3 regions of the Streptomyces sp. CA-179760 genome follow, and region 1 is predicted to be linked to each of the others. Evidence: riboswitches for the same ligand, from Rfam matches in the RefSeq annotation. Region 1 holds a riboswitch; each other region holds the start of a gene.
The links. A riboswitch is a leader RNA that binds a small molecule or an ion and turns the genes downstream of it on or off. The one in region 1 is predicted to bind cyclic di-AMP.
Positions count from the first base shown of each region.

Region 2: it holds a riboswitch for cyclic di-AMP, as region 1 does, so the genes downstream of both, ACQEV8_RS32830 (M23 family metallopeptidase) here and ACQEV8_RS26115 (transglycosylase SLT domain-containing protein) in region 1, are expected to answer to the same signal.
Region 3: it holds a riboswitch for cyclic di-AMP, as region 1 does, so the genes downstream of both, ACQEV8_RS37610 (M23 family metallopeptidase) here and ACQEV8_RS26115 (transglycosylase SLT domain-containing protein) in region 1, are expected to answer to the same signal.

Region 1 is NZ_JBNJLZ010000001.1:5,737,895-5,744,253, forward strand. Features, by position in the region: gene ACQEV8_RS26100 (glycosyltransferase) at 1-466, opposite strand, end outside; gene ACQEV8_RS26105 (GNAT family N-acetyltransferase) at 508-1,578, opposite strand; gene ACQEV8_RS26110 (HAD family hydrolase) at 1,765-2,613, shown strand; gene ACQEV8_RS26115 (transglycosylase SLT domain-containing protein) at 2,577-3,311, opposite strand; cyclic di-AMP (ydaO/yuaA leader) riboswitch at 3,315-3,485, opposite strand; gene ACQEV8_RS26120 (polyprenyl synthetase family protein) at 3,995-5,005, shown strand; gene ACQEV8_RS26125 (LolA family protein) at 5,250-6,359, shown strand, end outside.
Region 2 is NZ_JBNJLZ010000001.1:7,208,646-7,215,004, reverse strand. Features, by position in the region: gene ACQEV8_RS32845 (GNAT family N-acetyltransferase) at 1-1,890, opposite strand, end outside; gene ACQEV8_RS32840 (HPr family phosphocarrier protein) at 2,070-2,351, shown strand; gene ACQEV8_RS32835 (GntR family transcriptional regulator) at 2,520-3,215, opposite strand; gene ACQEV8_RS32830 (M23 family metallopeptidase) at 3,406-4,191, opposite strand; cyclic di-AMP (ydaO/yuaA leader) riboswitch at 4,204-4,367, opposite strand; partial or broken gene ACQEV8_RS32825 (M16 family metallopeptidase) at 4,569-5,956, opposite strand; gene ACQEV8_RS32820 (M16 family metallopeptidase) at 5,953-6,359, opposite strand, start outside.
Region 3 is NZ_JBNJLZ010000001.1:8,311,791-8,318,149, forward strand. Features, by position in the region: gene ACQEV8_RS37590 (helix-turn-helix domain-containing protein) at 1-478, shown strand, start outside; gene ACQEV8_RS37595 (DUF6126 family protein) at 475-594, shown strand; gene ACQEV8_RS37600 (tyrosine-protein phosphatase) at 603-1,400, opposite strand; gene ACQEV8_RS37605 (alpha-galactosidase) at 1,580-3,664, shown strand; cyclic di-AMP (ydaO/yuaA leader) riboswitch at 3,996-4,152, shown strand; gene ACQEV8_RS37610 (M23 family metallopeptidase) at 4,157-5,080, shown strand; gene ACQEV8_RS37615 (DUF6250 domain-containing protein) at 5,254-5,970, shown strand; gene ACQEV8_RS37620 (SGNH/GDSL hydrolase family protein) at 6,116-6,359, shown strand, end outside.

The DNA of each region.
Region 1 (6,359 bases):
CGATCTCGAACCGTGGATGGTCCTGCGCCAGCAGCGAGTCCAGCGCCCGGGCCAGCTGCCCGGCCCGCTCCCGGGTCGCGACGACGACACTGGCGTACGGACGCTCCCCGGCGGCCCCGGCGGCCCCGGCGGCCCCGGGCTCCCCGGCGGCCCCGGGCTCCCCGGCATCCTGGACGTCCCCGGCCGCACACTCCGCCCGCGCCCGCTCCTCCAGCACGACCCGCGCGTCCGCCCCCTCCGGCACCCGCCCGAGCAGCGTGCCCACGGGCCGCCCACCCCTGCGGACCAGCACGAACACCTCGCCGTGCGTCACCGGCGGGCTCCCCGGACCGGGTCTGAGCACCGCCTCCTCACCGTCGAGTCCGTCGAGTCCGTCGAGTCCGTCGAGGTCCAACTCGGCGACCTGCACCGCCCCGATGTCCAGGAACCGACGTATCTCCTCCCGCGCACGCGCCGAACGAGCCATGCGCCCCTCACCCCCCACTCGTGTCAGGTACGAACTCGTGCTCAGGTACGGCGCAGCCGAGCCGCGCCCTTCAGGGTCCGTGCGGCCAGCGCCGCCAGCCGCGGCCTGCCCCGGACGAAACTGTGCGCGCGGCGCGCCGGCTCGCGGCTCAGCCAGTGCAGTGCCGCGCCCGCCCCCGGCCGCGTCACCGCGCCCTCGTACACGGGCAGTTCGCCCGTTCTCAGCGCGTCCTTGTACTCCGCCGCGCCCCGCCCGAGGTCGAGCATGCCGATGCCCTCGGCGGCCGCCGCCTCGGCCATGCGCAGATGCAGCGCCAGACCGGGCGAGTACTTCGCGAACTCCGGGTCGTAGGCCGGGAACCAGCAGGCCAGGACGGATGCCGAGCGCAGTCCGAAATGCGCGGCGACGGGCCGCTCTCCGGCGTACAGCACGGACAGCGTCCCGGCGCACTCCGGTGCCCGGGTCCGGGCCAGCCGTCCCACGAGCCGGGTGATCCACTCCCGTGCGAAGCGGTCCTGCCGGCCCGTCCTGCGGTACTGCGCCGACTTCCACTCCATGAGGGTGCGCAGCGCGGCCGGGTCGCGTTCGTCGAACACGAACCGCGTCTCGCCGGCCTGCCGGCCCAGCTTGCGTTCCTTGGCCAGGGTGGTCTTCAGGAACTTCGGCGACTGGGCGCGCAGCACCGACTCGTAGGTGTCGTAGCCCTTCTCCACGTCGATGACGTAGGTGGCGTGCTCCTCGGCCGCGTACCGGACGAACAGCCGCTGCTCGGCCTCCAGGTTGTCGAAGGCGAAGCTCGACATCGAGCAGGCCCTCAGGAGCCGGCCCGTGTCCAGGTCCAGCCCCGGCAGGAGGATCGCCCCCTGCGCGTCCGAGACACCGAGCCCGATCGCCCGGCCCTGCCCCAACGGCCCTCGCTCGTACGGCAGGAAACCGGCCGGCTCCCGCCCTTCGTACACCACCGCGACCCGTGCCCGCGGCCTCACCAGACCGACGGCTTCGGTGAACTCCGGTTCCATGAAGGGGTTGCGTGGTGCCTCGGAGGCAGCGCGCAGTGCGCGCCAGCGCTCCCTTTCCCCTTCGCCGAGCTCCCCGGGCCCAGCCACGCGAATGCGCCCACTGCTCAACCTGACCCCCCGATCAAGTCCCCCCTGGACACTTGGAAGGTACCGCCCGAGACGGCCTCGACGGTAGGTAGCGGACCATGTTGTTGCCAACCGGTGCAGAGGCCTTCAACCGGGCAATCGGTGTCCACTGTGCGATGAAACGAAGGGGCGCGCTGTCCGTATTCTCAGATCATGGCCGCACCCATCGCATATTCACTCATCGCCACCGACCTGGACGGAACGCTGCTGCGCGGCGACGACACCCTCTCCGACCGGTCGCTCGCCGCACTCGCGCGGGTGGCGGACACCGGTGCTCAGCACCTCGTGGTGACGGGCCGGCCGGCGCCGCGTGTGCGACCGCTCCTCGACGACCTCCGCTGCACGGGGCTCGCGGTGTGCGGGCAGGGCGCGCAGGTGTACGACGCCGGCGCGGACCGGCTGCTGTGGTCCATCACCCTGGACCGGGAACTGGCGGAGACCGCGCTCGGCAAGATCGAGGCCGAGGTGGGGCAGGTGTACGCGGCGGTCGACCAGGACGGGGTCGACGGGCTCACGCTCATCGAGCCGGGCTATCTCATGCCGCACCCGACCCTGCCGGCCGTACGGGTCGAGCGGCGCGACGACCTGTGGGGCGAGCCGATCAGCAAGGTGCTGCTGCGCCATCCCTGCCTGACGGACGACGAGCTGGCGGCGACGGCCCGTTCGGTGGTCGGCTCACTGGCGACGGTGACGATGTCGGGGCCCGGCACGGTCGAGCTCCAGCCGTGCGGCGTCACCAAGGCGACAGGCCTGGCGCTGGCCGCCGAGCACCTGGGGCTGAGGCCGGCGGACACCATCGCCTTCGGTGACATGCCCAACGACATCCCGATGTTCGACTGGGCCGCCCACGGCGTCGCGATGGCGAACGCCCATCCCGAACTCAAGGCCGTGGCCGACGAGATCACCCTGTCGAACGAGGACGACGGCATCGCCGTCGTCCTCGAGCGACTCCTGGGCGGGACGGCTCAGTACGGGCCGTTGACGTTGTCGATCGAGCCGTAGCGGTCGGCCGCGTAGTTGCAGGCCGCGGTGATGTTGGCGACCGGGTCGTACGGGTCCCACGACGTGCCGTCCACGTGGTAGGCCTGGAAGGTCGGGTCGATGGTCTGGAGCAGGCCCTTGGACGGGGTGCCCGCGACGGCGTTCGAGTCCCAGTTGTTGATCGCCTGCGGGTTGCCGGACGACTCGCGCATGACGTTGCGGTAGATGCCGTCGTACGACCCCGGAATGCCCTTCTGGGCCATGACGTCCAGCGCCTCGCGGATCCACCCGTCGAGGTTGTTCGCGTAGGTCTTCGCGGAGGCCTGGGTGGCCTTGGCGACGCCGCCGGCCGGCTTGGCCGGGGCGGACGACTTGGTCGCCTTCTTCGGGGCGGCGGCCGCCTTGGTCGTCGACACCTTCAGCTTCAGGCCCGGGTGGATCAGCTTCGGGTTGTCGCCGATGGCGGAGCGGTTGTCCTTGTAGAGCTTCTTCCAGCCGCCCGAGACGTCGTACTTGTCCGCGATGCGGTAGAGCGAGTCGCCCTTGGTCACGGTGTACGTGAGGGACTTGGCGGGCTTGACCGCCTGGGGCTCTACGGCGCTCGCGTGGGTCGCGCCGAGGAGCGGGAGGGTGAGTGCCGCTCCGCCGGTGCCGGCGATGGCGATACCTCGGGTGAGCGGGTTGGTTCTGGGGCGACGGTGCTTGCCTCGTCCGGCCATGGCGAAATTCCTCTCCGGCGCCTGCGAGGTGAGCTGTCGGGTTCGGGCCGGGAGGTGCCCGGCCGCGTACGGCGGTGTACTGCCGTGCGCGGCTTCACCCCGAGCCGTGCCGCTGTGCGGACCGGCGACTTACCTGGGTCCCCCGCTCCTGCCCTGCGTGAGTGAGTCGGTTCGTGTGGGGGTCCGGGCGGCGGCAGGATTCGGCGTCCGCCGGACTGGCCGGGAACGTATGCGAGAGCACATGTCGGGAACAAGCGCCGGAGTCACATATCGCGCGGTTGACCTTGGTCGGGGGTGTTTGGTCCGCTTGATCCTTTGCGAGAGCCAAGACTCAACTGGCGTTCGGCTGAAGGCGGTACGGGTCAATGTCGGGGTGGGGCGGTAAAGGGGTTAACGTGACTCAACTCACTGATCACAAGCCCGTGGGGCAATTGCCGTCAAAGGTAATTTGCTCAATCGTCATGGCAAATCGTGAATATCTCACTATCAGCTGGTAAGTCGACAAATGTCTGGTCTTATGGCCCGATCGAAAACATAACGGTCGTGATCAGATACCACCCGGCCTGTAACCATGGGCGCTGGCGGTGATCGAAACGTGACCGGATACGCTGACTCGAGTGATGGCAGCGACCTATCGACAATCCGCGTAATCACCGGCAGACACAGCAGACAGGAGACCCCTCGTGACCGACGTCGGGCCATTCGGGCTGAGCGTGCGGGACCAGGCTCTGGAAGCCGATGTCCAGGCCGGGTTGGCGGCTGTCGAGGAAGGCTTGTTCGAGGCCACCAAGAGCGAGGTGCCCTTCATCACGGAGGCCGCCCAGCACCTGGTACGGGCCGGTGGCAAGCGGTTCCGTCCGCTGCTCGTGATGCTCTCCGCCCAGTTCGGTGACCGGTACGCGCCCGGGATCGTGCCGTCGGCCGTCGTCGTGGAGCTGACCCACCTCGCCACGCTGTACCACGACGACGTGATGGACGAGGCGACCGTGCGCCGCGGGGTGGCGAGCGCGAACGCCCGCTGGGACAACTCCGTCGCGGTCCTCACCGGCGACTTCCTCTTCGCCCGCGCCTCGCACACCCTGGCCGACCTCGGCCCGGAGGCCGTGCGGGTGCAGGCCGAGGCGTTCGAACGGCTGGTGACCGGGCAGATCCTGGAGACGGCCGGACCGCAGGACGGCCGCGACCCCGTCGAGCACTACCTGGACGTGCTGGGCGGCAAGACCGGTTCGCTGGTGGCGGTGTCGTGCCGGTTCGGCGCCATGATGTCCGGCGCCGACGAGACGACCGTGGACGTCCTCACCCAGTACGGCGAGCGGCTCGGCGTCGCCTTCCAGCTCGCGGACGACGTCCTGGACATCGCCTCCGACTCCCACGAGTCCGGCAAGACGCCCGGCACCGATCTGCGCGAGGGCATCCCCACCATGCCGGTGCTGCGGCTGCGTGAGCGGGCGGCACGGCTCGGCCTCGCGGACGACATCGCCCTGTGCGAGCTGCTGGACTCCGACCTCACCGACGACGAACGGCACGCCGAGGCCCTGCGCCTGCTGCGCGCCCACCCGGCGCTGGAACAGGCCCGGAAGGACACCGTCCGCTACGCCCAGGACGCCCGATCGGCGCTGGCCCCCCTGCCCGAGTGCGCCGCGAAGACGGCCCTCGTGGAGCTGTGCGACGCGGTGGTGCACCGGGCGGGCTAGCCCCGAAGCGGCGCCCGAAGTGGCCCCCGTCCCCTACGGGTCGGGGGAGGAGCCACTCCTCCGTGTCATACCCCAGCAGTACGTGGAGTTGAGTCCGGGGTCTGACGTATTTCCCTGGCCGATTTGGTCAGATGGACACCACGGAAAAACACCACTCCTCACCTGTTCGGGTGAGAATGGCGGCTCAGGGACGAGTGCGTGGACGACACGGACAGCCGCCGCCGACCACGGAGGTAGGGCACACATGGCACCGTATGGATCCGACGACAGCACGACCGCCGGGGAGGTCGACGAGCAGCGTTCCGGACGGCGCAAGGCCGCGCGGTACGTCGTACCGGTCACGGTGATGGGGGTGGCGGCCGCGACGATCGGGCTGGTCCCCGCGCTCGCCGACTCCGGTGACCCCGACCTCCCGAAGATCACCGCACAGCAGCTCATCGAGAAGATCGCGAAGTCGGACGTCCAGCAGCTGTCCGGCACCGTGAAGATCAGCACGGACCTCGGGCTGCCGGACCTCGGCGGTCTCGAGAGCAGCCTGATGTCCGGGGCCGCGAGCCAGGGCGAGGGCGGCTCCTCGGCTGACCCGACGGCCAAGCTCACCGAACTGGCCTCCGGTACGCACACCCTGCGCGTCGCGGCCGACGGCCCGGACAAGCAGAAGCTGTCGCTGCTGGAGAACGCCGCCGAGTACAGCATCATCCACAACGGCAAGGACGTCTGGGCCTACGACAGCAAGTCGAACGAGGTCCACCACGGCACGGCCTCCGAGAGCGGCAAGGCGAACGGCAAGGACCAGCAGCCGCCGGCCACGCCGAAGGACTTCGCCGAGGAGGCCCTCAAGGCCGCCGACGACACGACCTCCGTGACCGTGGACGGCACCGCCCAGGTCGCCGGCCGGGACGCCTACAAGCTGCTCATCAAGCCGAAGCAGTCCGGTTCGACGGTCGGTGCGATCACCGTGGCCGTGGACGCGAAGACGGGCACACCGCTGAAGTTCACGCTGACCCCGGCGAGCGGTGGCTCCGCCGTCGTCGACGCCGGCTTCACCCAGGTCAGCTTCGCCAAGCCGGCCGCGTCGACCTTCGACTTCACCCCGCCGAAGGGAGCCAAGGTCACGGAGGAGAAGGCGCACGAGAAGGGCTCCGAGAAGGGCATCGAGAAGGGCTTCGGCAAGGGCTTCGACAAGGGGGAGGCCCCTCGGCACGCCCCGAAGTCCCTCCCGAAGTCCGAGGAGGACCTCGGCAAGGGCCTCGACGGCATGAAGACCATCGGCGAGGGCTGGAACTCCATAGCCACCTTCGACACCGGCGGCGAGGGCGTGCCCTCCGGCGAGGCCGGCGGCGACCTCGGCGGC
Region 2 (6,359 bases), 1.5 Mb from region 1:
TATGCCCGACTCTGTTTGTGGTGCCGTGCTCGCCGCCGCCGAGAGGGCCTCGGCCAGGCCGCCGAGCTCCACGTGCACGACCAGGACGGGCTTGGCCGGGGCGGCGGCCGATGCCGACCTCAGGGCCTCGGCGAGGGCCGCGTCCGCTACCGAGACCTCCCCCACCGCCGGTATGGCCGTGACGACGACAGCGTCGCACCGGTCGTCGGCCAGTGCGCGCGAGAGGGCCGCGTGGAAGTCCGCCGCGGAAGCCGCCGTGGTCAGGTCCTGCGGAGGGTGCGGCCTGAGACCCTCGGCGAGGCACGCGTCGTACGTGAGCAGGCCGAGCGACTCGGAGTTGCCGAGGATCGCCACCCGGGGCCCGGCGGGCAGGGGCTGTCGGGCGAGGAGGAGGCCCGCGTCCACCAGGTCGGTGATGGTGTCGACGCGGATGACTCCGGCCTGCCGCAGCAGGGCCGAGACGGTTTCGTGCGGCAGCCGGGTCGCCCGGACTGCGTGCCCCTGGGGAGCGGCCGCGTGTCGCGCGCCCTGGACCACGACCAGGGGTTTCGCCGCTGCCGTCCGGCGGGCGAGGCGGGTGAACTTGCGGGGGTTGCCGATGGACTCCAGGTACATGAGGACGACATCGGTGTCGGGGTCCTCGTACCAGTACTGGAGCACGTCGTTGCCGGAGACGTCGGCCCGGTTGCCGGAGGAGACGAAGGTGGAGACGCCGGTCACGCCCGTGACGCCGCCGCCGCGGCGGTGCAGCCGGGACAGCAGGGCGATGCCGATCGCGCCGGACTGGGCGAACAGGCCGATCCGGCCCGGGCGGGGCGTCTCGGGGGCGAGGGAGGCGTTGAGCCGTACCCGCGGGGAGGTGTTGATGACGCCGAAGGCGTTCGGCCCGATGATCCGCATGCCGTACGTGCGTGCGTGCCGCACGAGTGCGCGCTGGTTCTCGCGCCCTTCGAGGCCGCTCTCGGCATACCCGGCGGAGACCACGACGAGCCCCTGCACGCCGTGCTCGCCGCACTCGGTGACGACTTCGGGGACGTGCTCGGCCGGTACGGCGACGACCGCGACGTCGACCGGGCCGTCGATGTCGCGCACCGATCGGAGCGCGGGCACCCCGTCGAGCTCCTTCTGATCCTCGGGGAGGGCCTTGTTCACGGCGTACAGCCGGCCGGTGAACCCGGCGTCGCGAATGTTGCCCAGAACACTGCGGCCCACGCCGCCCGGTGTGCGGCCCGCGCCGATGACGGCGACCGAGCCGGGCGCGAGCAGCCGCTGCACCGACCGGGCCTCGGCGCGGTGTTCACGCGCGTACTGCACGGCGAGGGAGCGGTCGGTGGGTTCGAGGTCGAACTCCAGACGGACCACACCGTCCTCGAAGCTGCGCTTCTGGGTGTACCCGGCGTCCGTGAACACCTTGATCATCTTGCTGTTGGCGGGCAGCACCTCGGCGGCGAAGCGGCGGATGCCGCGCTCCCTGGCGACCGCGCCGATGTGCTCCAGCAGGGCGGAGGCGACGCCCCGGCCCTGGTGGGCGTCCTGGACCAGGAAGGCCACCTCGGCCTCGTCGGCCGGTGCCGACGCGGGCGTTCCGTCGGCGCCGATCCGGTCGTAGCGTACGGTGGCGATGAACTCGCCGCCGACCGTGGCCGCGAGTCCCACCCGGTCCACAAAGTCGTGGTGCGTGAAGCGGTGGACGTCCTTGGCGGACAGGCGAGGGTACGGCGCGAAGAAGCGGTAGTACTTCGACTCGTCGGAGACCTGCTCGTAGAAGCTGACCAGGCGATCGGCGTCATCAACGGTGATGGGCCGGATGCGCGCGGTACCCCCGTCGCGCAGCACCACGTCGGCTTCCCAGTGGGCGGGATACTCGTGCCGGTCCGGCGAGGTCTGCATGGGCCCCAGAGTACGGCTAGCGTCCGACAGCGGGCGCGAGGCAGTCTGTGGAGGGCGTCAGTCGGGTCGAGGCCGCGATCCGACGGCACCCCGGGGCGGTTCATCAGGACCGCTCCGGCACAGCTTCACGTTATGGGAAACTGGTCTAGACAACCCTGAACACCGAAGGGCAGCAACACATGGCTGAGCGCCGCGTCAACGTCGGCTGGGCCGAGGGCCTCCACGCCCGCCCCGCTTCCATCTTCGTCCGAGCCGCCACGGCCGCAGGCGTCCCGGTGACGATCGCCAAGGCCGACGGCAAGCCCGTCAACGCGGCCTCCATGCTGGCCGTCCTCGGCCTGGGCGCCCAGGGCGGCGAGGAGATCGTCCTCGCCTCCGACGCCGAGGGCGCGGACGCCGCCCTGGACCGGCTGGCCAAGCTGGTCTCCGAGGGCCTGGAGGAACTGCCCGAGACCGTCTGAGTATTTCCCCGCGCCCGAACCGGCGCACACTGAAGAGCTCGTCCGAATTCCTCGGGCGAGCTCTTCGCCTTTCCGGCGCATTTCCTGTCGACGAACAGCCGGCGGACAGTCGGCGGGCAGCAGAAATAATCCCCCGCGATTTCCCGCTCTTTGTATACGGCTCCCGTGTTAATGCCGCAGGCTTGCCGTGTTTACGGCATGTTGCGAGTTCCTCACACGCTCGGCGCGCTCCCCGGCGGAGCCGAAACGCAGCCGGTGCGCGCCCGTCGCACGCTCGGTGTGCAGCGCCGTGACCGCCCGCGCGCGCTCACTGTCCCCGCGCGCCACCGCGTCCACGATCGCGCCGTGCTCGGCCCAGCACTCCACAGGTCCGGCCGGGGCCTCCACGGCGTACATCCAGGCGATCTTGTGCCGGAGCTGGGTGAGCATCGAGGTCAGCGCGGGGCTGCCCGAGGCCTGGGCCAGCGTCTCGTGGAACCAGCCGCCCAGAGAGCGCAGGTCGTCGCTGTTGCCCCGGCGGGCGCGCTCCTGGCCGAGCCTGACCAGACCGCGCAGCACCTTCAGATGGGCCTCTGTGCGGCGCTGGGCGGCGCGGGCGGCACCCAGCGGCTCCAGCAGCACGCGCATCTCCAGCAGGTCGGCGGCCTCCTGCTCGGTGGGTTCGGCGACACACGCGCCCGCGTGCCGCCGGGTGACCACGAAGCCCTCGGCCTCCAGGGTGCGCAGGGCCTCCCGGACAGGGACGCGCGAGACGCCGTAGCGGCGCGCGAGGAGCTCCTCGGTGAGCCGGCTGCCGCGCTCGTAGACACCCGCGACGATGTCGTCCCGGATGGCCGTGCACACCGAGTGCGCGGGAATACGCATACCGACCTCCGCTTAATCCCCGTGAAACGTCTACTGGTGACGCGTGTTCCGTGACTCTATTGCAATGAGCCGGAATTTCCGACGGCGAGCAGGAAATGAGGGATATTTTTTGGACAGTCGGCCGTGACGAACGCCGAAAGCCCCGGCTCGGGGAGCCGGGGCTTTCGGGAAGTACAGTCGCCTCAGATGTTCAGACGTTCACGCCGTGCGAGCGGAGGTAGGCGACGGGGTCGATGTCGGACCCGTACTCGGGGCCGGTGCGGGCCTCGAAGTGCAGATGCGGGCCGGTCACGTTGCCGGTCGCGCCGGACAGGCCGATCTGCTGGCCGGGGGTGACCTTCTGGCCCACCGACACGCTGCTGGACGACAGGTGGCCGTACTGGGTGTACGTCCCGTCGTTCATCTTGATCACGACCTGGTTGCCGTAGGAACCGCCCCAGCCGGCCTCGACGACCTCACCCATGCCGACCGAGTGGACGGCCGTGCCGCTGGCGGCGTGGAAGTCGACGCCGGTGTGACTGCCGGAGGACCAGACGGCGCCGCCGGACTTGTAGCCGGTGGAGACGTACGAGCCGGAGATCGGCGACACGAAGGTGTTGAGACGCTTGCGCTCGGCCTCGCGGGCGGCGCGTTCCTTGGCCTCGCGGGCCTTCTCGGCCGCTTCCTTGGCCTCCTTGGCCACCTCGGCGGCCCGCTCGCGGGCGGCCTCCTCGGCCTTCTTCTTGGCGGCGGCCTGTTCGGCCGCCTGCTTCTGGGCGACGGCCTGGGCGTCGATCTTCTGGGCCACGGTGTCGCCCATGGTGACGACCGGGGTGAGGCCCGTCTGCTCGGCAGCGGGCTCCGCGGCGAAGGCCGGGGCGGCCACGGTGCCGACGACACCGGTGGTGGCGAGGGCCGCGACACCCGCGGCGCGGGCCGTGCGGCGCTGGATCCGGCTGGGACGACGGTGCTTCCCGGTGGCGCGCGTGAACGCCATGTGGTGGCTGGTCCTTTCCTTCCCTCTCGCCTACCGGGTTAGCTGACGGGTTCGGAGCAGGAAGGTCTCCTACGGACCCCCTCGCGACTCGCGCGGGCGTCCGATTCACCCCAGGGACTGCGTGGGTCCCCGGCTCCCCTGGCTCGCGCCGTACGGGGACTCGGCGATGACTGTCCGGTGCCGCGGGTGCGGCGCACTGCCTGACGAACAGCCCGGACGACGCTAAGCGGCGCCACTTTCAATTCCCAAACGAATCCCGGTTTTTGTAGCGCATCCCACAGGGCAGACGGGAAACTCCCGCCCCAATTCGGGCATAAAGGAGCCCTGGTGCCTTAGAAGACAACCAGGGCCCCTACGCGCGCGCCGCTCTCCTCCCGCTACTCGGCGGCGACGACGGCGACTTCGCCGATGCCGAGGGCCTCCACGGGGCCCTTGATCTGCGCCGCGTCACCGACGAGGACGGTCACCAGACGGTCCCCGGGAAGGCGCTGACGGCCGCCGCGGTGGCCTCCACCGTGCCGGTCGCGGCGAGTTGCCGGTACAGCGCGGCCTGGAAGTCGTCGGGCAGGTGCTGCTCGACCTGGTCCGCCAGCGTGCTCGCGACGGCCGCCGCCGTCTCGTACTTCAGCGGCGCCACGCCGACCAGGTTCTGCACGGCGACGTCCCGCTCGGCGTCGGTCAGCCCCTCGGCGGCGAGGGTGCGCAGCACCGTCCAGAGGTCATCGAGCGCGGGGCCGGTGTTGGGGGTGTCCACGGAGCCGCTGATGGCGAGCATCGCGGCACCGGTCCCGTCCGGGGCGGACCTGAGGACCTGGGCGAACGCCCGCACGCCGTAGGTGTAGCCCTTCTCCTCGCGCAGGACGCGGTCCAGGCGGGAGGTGAGGGTGCCACCGAGGCAGTACGTGCCGAGCACCTGGGCGGGCCAGACGCGGTCGTGCCGGTCCGAGCCGATCCGGCCGATCAGCAGCTGCGTCTGGACGGCGCCCGGACGGTCCACGATGACGACCCGGCCCGTGTCGTCGGCGGTCACCGGCGGCACCGGCCGCGGCTCGGCCGAGGAGCCGGTCCAGGCGCCCAGCGTGTCGCCGAGCAGCGCGTCGAGGTCGATGCCGGTGAGGTCGCCGACGACCACGGCGGTGGCCGTCGCGGGGCGGACGTGCTTCTCGTAGTAGCCGCGTACGGCCGCGGAGTCGATCGCGGCGACCGTCTCCTCGGTGCCCTGCCGGGGCCGCGACATGCGCGAGCCCGCCGGGAACAGCTCCTTGGAGAGCTCCTTGGCGGCACGGCGGGCGGGGTTGGCCAGCTCGTGCGGGATCTCGTCGAGGCGGTTGTTGACCAGCCGCTCGACCTCGCTGTCCGCGAACGCGGGCGCCCTGAGGGCGTCAGCGATCAGGTGGAGTCCCTTGGCGAGCCGGGAGGCCGGCACCTCCAGGCTCAGCCGGACGCCCGGGTGGTCGGCGTGCGCGTCGAGGGTGGCGCCGGCACGCTCCAGCTCGGCGGCGAAGTCCTCGGCGGAGTGCTTGTCGGTGCCCTCGGAGAAGGCCCGGGCCATGATCGTGGCGACCCCGTCGAGGCCGGCCGGCTCGGCGTCCAGGGGGGCGTCCAGCAGCACCTCCACGGCGACGACCTGCTGGCCGGGGCGGTGGCAGCGCAGCACCGTGAGGCCGTTGTCGAGCGTGCCGCGCTCGGGGGCCGGGAAGGCCCACGGCTTGGCGTCGCCCGCCTGCGGCTGCGGGTGGAAGTCCATCGTGGCGAGCTCGGTCACTTGGCCGCCTCCTCGTTCTCGTCCGTGGCCGCGGCCGCGGTGTCCTCGATGCTGTCGGCGTCCTCGCCGGTCTCGTCGGCGACGGGCTCGTAGACGAGCACCGCGCGGTTGTCGGGCCGCAGACGGGCCTTGGCGACCTCCTTGACCTCCTCCGCCGTGACCTCCAGGACGCGCTGCACGGCGGTCAGGGCGAGCTGCGGGTCGCCGAACAGCACGGCGTACCGGCACAGTTCGTCGGCCCGTCCGGAGACCGTGCCGAGCCGGTCCAGCCACTCGCGCTCCAACTGGGCCTGGGCGCGCTCCATCTCCTCGGCCGTGGGGCCCTCCTCGGCGAACCGGGCGAGCTCCTCGTCGATGGCGGTCTCGATGACCGGCACCTCCACGTCACCGGACGTCTTCACGT
Region 3 (6,359 bases), 2.6 Mb from region 1:
CCGTCTGGAGACCGGGCAGCGTCAGCCCTCACTGCCGATGCTGCTGGCGCTCGCCCGCGTCTACGGTACGACCGTTTCCGAACTGCTCGGTGAGACGGCCGTCGACCGGGACGCCGTCGTCCGCGCGGCCGACATGGAGCCGACCACGGCGGGCGGCTGGACGTACTGGCCGGCCGGCGCCTCCGGGCGCGGGATGCAGGCCCTGCGCGTCCATGTCCCGCACGGCTCCCAGGGCGACATCGTGCGCGTCCACCCGGGCGAGGAATGGCTCCATGTGCTGCGGGGCCGGCTGCGGCTGCGCCTCGGGGACGCCACCCACCGGCTGGCGCCCGGCGACAGCGCCCACTTCGACTCGCTGACCCCGCACCGGATCGCCGCCGAGGACCACGACGGTGTCGAACTGCTTTTCGTCCACACCCTGTTGCAGAGTCCCACGGCCACCCTGTGCCTGGGCCCCACCCCTGGAGAGACGCCTTGAGCGACATGGAGGAGAAGTTCCCGCGCGCCCTGTGGGTGCGGCTGTTCATCTACCTCGTGATGGGGCATGTCTTCGCCGCGTTCGTCTACTTCCTCTTCGAGGCGGGGGCCCGCTAGCCCGTGCCTCAGTCGAGGAGCCGCTCGCGCAGTCGCTCACGGGTCTCCGGAGCTATCTCGAGCCCCTTCTCCAGATAGGCCTCCACACCGCCCCAGGTCTCCTCGACGGTGTCGAAGGCCGCCGTCAGATACTCGGCGCGCGCGTCGAACAGGGGGCTGAGCAGCTCCATGACCTCGGGGGAGTAGGCCGAGTCGGCGGAGCCGCTGCGCCGCACCTTGTAGCGGCGGTGCTTGGCGTTCGACTTCAGGTAGTCCTCGACGATCGCCTCGCGCTCGACGCCCACCGCGAGCAGCGTCACCGCGATCGACAGGCCCGCGCGGTCCTTGCCCGCCGCGCAGTGCATCAGCGCGGGGACGCTGTCCTCGGCGAGCGCGTGCAGCACCTTCGAGTGCTCTGCGGTGCGGTGCTTGATGATCGTGCGGTAGGAGGCGATCATCCGGCCCGCGCCCTTGCCGTCGGAGAGGATCGCGCGCAGCTGCTCGAGGTCGCCGTCGCGGACCAGCTTCCAGAACTCGGCGCCGTCGGCGGGGTCGCTCAGCGGCAGGTTCACATTGCGCACGCCCGGCAGCTCGACGTCCGGCCCCTCGAGCTTCTGGTCGGCCTCGTTGCGGAAGTCGAAGATCGTGTGCAGGCCGAGGGTGGTCAGGAAGGCGGCGTCCTCACCGGTGGCGTGCGCGAGGTGGCCGCTGCGGAACAGCACGCCCTGCCGCACCCGCCGTCCGTCCACGGTCGGCAGCCCGCCCACATCACGGAAGTTGCGCACTGCGGCCAGCTCGGGTTCGGTCGACGGGACCTGCTGCGTCACGGGGGCTCCTCCCACACGGCGCCGTCGGCGCGGCTCGTCGACGGGCACCACTCGACGATACGACATGCCTGTCAGGGGCAATGAGTTGTCCACAGACGTTGCCGGGAGCCCCCGAAGCCCTTGATTATGTTCGTGCCTGGTCGCACCTGGTCGGGCTTGTTCGAATCTGTGAGGGCTTGATGCTGGAGATCTCCGAAGACGGTCGTACATGGGTGCTCTCGGGGCCGGCCAGCAGTTACGCCGTCCACGTCACCGACCGGGACGAGCTGCTGCACCTGCACTGGGGCGCCCGGATCGGCCTCGCCGACGCCCAGGCCCTGGCCGTCCGGCCGCTGCCGGACTACTGGGCCTTCGAGTCCCCGCTCGACGGACGCGAGGAGTATCCGGTCGAGGGCGGCCCTCGCTTCGCCCGGCCCGCCCTGTCCGTGCGCACCGCCGAGCGCCGCGGCACCGAGTGGTCCTACGAGGGCCATGACACCGGGGACGCCGAGGGCGGCGGGCTGCGGCTCCGCTTCCGCGACGGCGACCTGTCCGTCACGCTGCACTACCGGATGCGCTCCTCGGCCGATGTCGTCGAGCGCTGGGTGACCCTGGAGAACCAGGGGCCGGACGTCGAGGTGCTGCGCGCCGACTCCGCCACCTGGACCCTGCCCGACCGCGACACCTGGCGGCTTTCCCAGCTGCACGGCCGGTGGGGTGCCGAGTCGCGGCTGACGCGCTCCGCCCTCACCTACGGCGAGAAGGTCATCGGCAGCCGCCGCGGCCACACCTCCCACCAGCATCTGCCATGGGTCGCGCTCGACACCGACGCGACCGAGGAGCGCGGGGAGGTCTACGGCTGCGCCCTGGGCTGGTCCGGGTCCTGGCGGATCTCGGTCGCCCAGCTCCCGGACGCGCGCGTGCAGATCACCGGCGGGGCCGGGTACGACGACTCGGGGCTGCTGAGGCTGGGCACGGGCGAGTCGTACACCACCCCCGTCTTCGCCGGGCTCTGGAGCGACGGCGGCTTCGGCGGGGCCAGCCGCGCCTGGCACGCCTGGCAGCGGGCCCACGTCGTCCCGGACGCGGACCAGGACCGCCCGGTGCTGTTCAACTCCTGGGAGGCGACCGAGTTCGACATCTCGCAGGAGCAGCAGCGGGCGCTCGCCGAGCGGGCCGCCGCCATGGGTGTCGAGCTGTTCGTGGTCGACGACGGCTGGTTCGGGTCCCGGACCAGCGACCGGGCCGGGCTCGGTGACTGGACACCCAATCCCGACCGCTTCCCGGGCGGGCTGAAGCCGCTCGCCGACCATGTGCACGGCCTCGGCATGCAGTTCGGGATCTGGGTCGAGCCTGAGATGGTCAACGCGGACAGCGACCTGTACCGCGCGCATCCCGACTGGGTGCAGTACCAATCAGGACGAAAGCGGACGGAGTTCCGTAATCAGCTCGTACTGAACCTGGCCCGCGAGGATGTCCAGGAGTACCTGTGGGAGCAGCTCGACGGGCTGCTCTCCAGCGCGCCGATCGACTACGTCAAGTGGGACTTCAACCGCTGCTTCACCGACGCCGGCTGGCCGGACGACCCCTACCCGCAGCGGCTCTGGGTCGACCACGTCCATGCCTTGTACGCCCTGCTGGACCGGCTGCGGGCGGCCCACCCCGGGGTGGCCTTCGAGTCCTGCTCGGGGGGCGGCGGGCGCATCGACCTCGGGGTGCTGGGCCGCACGGACCAGGTGTGGACCTCCGACAACACGGACCCGCTCGACCGGCTCGCCATCCAGCACGGCTTCAGCCAGATCCATCCGGCCCGGGTCATGGCCGCCTGGGTCACCGACAGCCCGAACGCCATGCTCAACCAGCGGGCCAGTTCCCTGCGGTTCCGGTTCGTCAGCGCCATGGCCGGAGTGCTCGGGGTGGGCGGCGACCTCACGCGATGGACGCCGGAGGAGCTCGCCGAGGCGCGGGAGTGGGTCGGGCTCTACAAGGAGATCCGGCCCGTGGTGCAGCGCGGCGACCTGTACCGGCTGCGACCCCCGGAGGGCGGCCTGAGCGCGGTGCAGTACGTCCTCGGTGACGAGACCGTCGTCCTCGCCTGGCTCCAGGCGCAGCGCTACGGCGAGCCCGTTCCGGCTCTACGGCTTCGGGGCCTCGCCCCGGCAGCGGTGTACGAATGCCTCGAAACGGGCGAAGTTCACCGAGGGGCCGTACTCGCCCATCACGGACTGCGGGTCGGTCTGCGCGGGGACCTGGACGCCACGATCGTCCGCCTTCGATGCAAGTAGCCGTTCTGTCCGAATCTGGCGATTAGGGAACTTAAGGCCTTTCAGGTGTTTCGGTATAACGTGCCCCGATCGTAAAGGAGATGAGGTCGGGGTGCGTGACCATCGTCATATTCGTGACGATGTGTTGTCATCATGTTCACGTAATTCTTGCGTTATTCAGGGGCATTGAGGAAAAACAGAGATCGCGAATCCACGCTCGGTGACGGGAAATGTGCCGACGCGTCAAGAAAAACGTCCTCACGGGCAACCGCAAGCTTGTCCCATTGCGTCTCGGTCGCTTACGTTCCACACCAATCCGGACGGACGCCTAATCCTGCCGCCGCCCGGAGCCCGCACACACTCACCCGTGTATGGCAGGAGCGGGGGACCCACAGGTAAGACGCCTGTTCCGGTTCCCGGAACGGCTTGGGGTACAGCCGCACTTCGGCGCGGCCGGGCATCTCCAGCCCGCACCCGACAGCTCACCTCGCAGGCGCCGGAGAGGAATCCGCCATGCCCGCGAAGGGTAAGCATCGCCGCCCGAAGTCCCAGCGTTTCACCCGCTCCATAGCCGTCGCCGGAACCGGTGGGGCCGCCCTCGCCCTTCCGCTCATGGGGGCCGCCGGCGCCCATGCCGCGACCCCGCAGTCGGCCCCGGAAAAGGCCGTCCAGTCCGCTCCGGCCGCCGGGAAGAAGGCCGCCGAGAAGGCCACGGGCGCCCACACGTACACCGTGAAGGCCGGCGACTATCTCGCGAAGATCGCCGGCGACCAGCACGTCAGCGGCGGCTGGAAGAAGCTCTACAGCGACAACCGTGACGCCGTCGGCTCCGACCCGTCGCTGATCCACCCGGGCCTGAAGCTCTCGATCGGCAAGAAGGCGGCGAGCGCGCCCAAGACGCAGTCGTCCGCGCCCAAGGCGGCCGAGAAGCCGAAGGCGTCGGCTGAGAAGTCGTCCGCCTCCGAGTCGTCCTCGAAGGCCGACACCGCCGCGAAGCCGGCCGCGGCGAAGCCGGCCGCCGAGGCCTCCGGCTTCAGCCTCCCGGTGGACGGCGCCTCCGTCGGTACGCCGTACCACATGTCCGGAAGCATGTGGTCCAGCGGCTACCACACCGGTGTCGACTTCGTCGTCCCGACCGGCACCTCGCTCAAGGCCGTCGGCGCCGGCACGGTCGTCTCCGCCGGCTGGGGCGGCGCGTACGGCAACCAGGTCGTCATCCAGCTCGAGGACGGCAAGTACGCGCAGTACGCCCACCTGTCCCAGCTCTCCGTCTCGGCCGGCCAGACCGTGACGGCAGGGCAGCAGATCGGTCTGTCCGGTGCGACCGGCAATGTGACCGGACCGCACCTGCACTTCGAGATCCGCACCACGCCGGACTACGGCTCGGACGTGGACCCGGTCGCCTACCTGCGTTCGCACGGCGTCTCCGTGGGCTGACCGATCGCACGACCACCTGCCTGACACGCGGCCGAAGGCCGGACCCCGATCCCCGGGTCCGGCCTTCGGTGTGTGCGCATCCGTCGATCGTCTCAAGGGATCGACAGGGGGCGGCAGTTGGGACACAGTGATCCCGTCGTGAGTGCAAGCGCTTTCTGAAGGAGCTGTGTCCCGTGCCGACCACCCGCAGAACGTTCGGAGCCCTGGCCGCCGGAGCCGCGCTGGCGGCCCTCGCCCCGACGGGGAGCGCGACCGCCGCGCCCCGGCACCGCCGCCTCATCGCCCACGACGGCTTCCGCCACGGTCTCGCCCAGTGGGCGACCGAACTCCAGGACGGCGGCACCGTCACCGCTTCCCGTGGCGTGCTGGAGATCGACGTACCCGGCGGGGCGACCGTCTGGTTCAGACGGCGTCTCGAGGGGCCGTACGTCATCGAGTACACCGCGACGCCCGTCGCCGAGGGCGGGGTCAACGACCGGGTCTCGGACCTCAACAACTTCTGGAACGCGACCGACGTCCGCTCCCCGGAGGACCTCTTCGCGACGCCGCGTGGCGGGGCGCTGGAGGAGTACGACCACTTGACGGCGTACTACGCCGGGTACGGCGCCAACTACAACACCACGACCCGGCTGCGGCGTTACGTGGGCCAGGCAGGTGTGCGTCCTCTGATCCACGACTACACCGAGCCGCTGCTGGTCCCGGGCGAGCCGAACCGGGTCCGGATCGTCTCCGACGGGTCGACGGTGCGGTGGTGGAACAACGGGCGGCTCGTCTTCGACCACACCGACCCGCAGCCGTACACGAGCGGGCACTTCGCCTTCCGGACCGTGTGGAGCCACTTCCGGATCACGGGCTTCCGGGTCTGGCGACTGACCCCGCAACATCGTTGACGGGTGGCCTATTCCGGAGTTGGCGAACACTTTAGGAGTGGCTTATATCACCGCCCGTCAACCCCTTCCTACGGTCGCGTAGGTCACATTCGAGGGTGAATCATGAGCGGCTGTGGCAGACGATTCGAAGAGTGACAGCAGAGCAGTGATCGGGTCGTACGTGGCGGTGGGGGACAGCTTCACCGAGGGCGTCGGCGATCCCGGCCCCGAGGGGGCGTTCGTCGGCTGGGCCGACCGGTTCGCCGTGCTGCTCGCCGACCGCAGGCCCGAAGGCGACTTCCAGTACACCAACCTGGCCGTACGCGGAAAACTCCTCGACCAGATCGTGGCGAACCAGCTTCCGCGGGCCGTCGACATGGCCCCGGACCTCGTCTCCTTCTGTGCCGGGG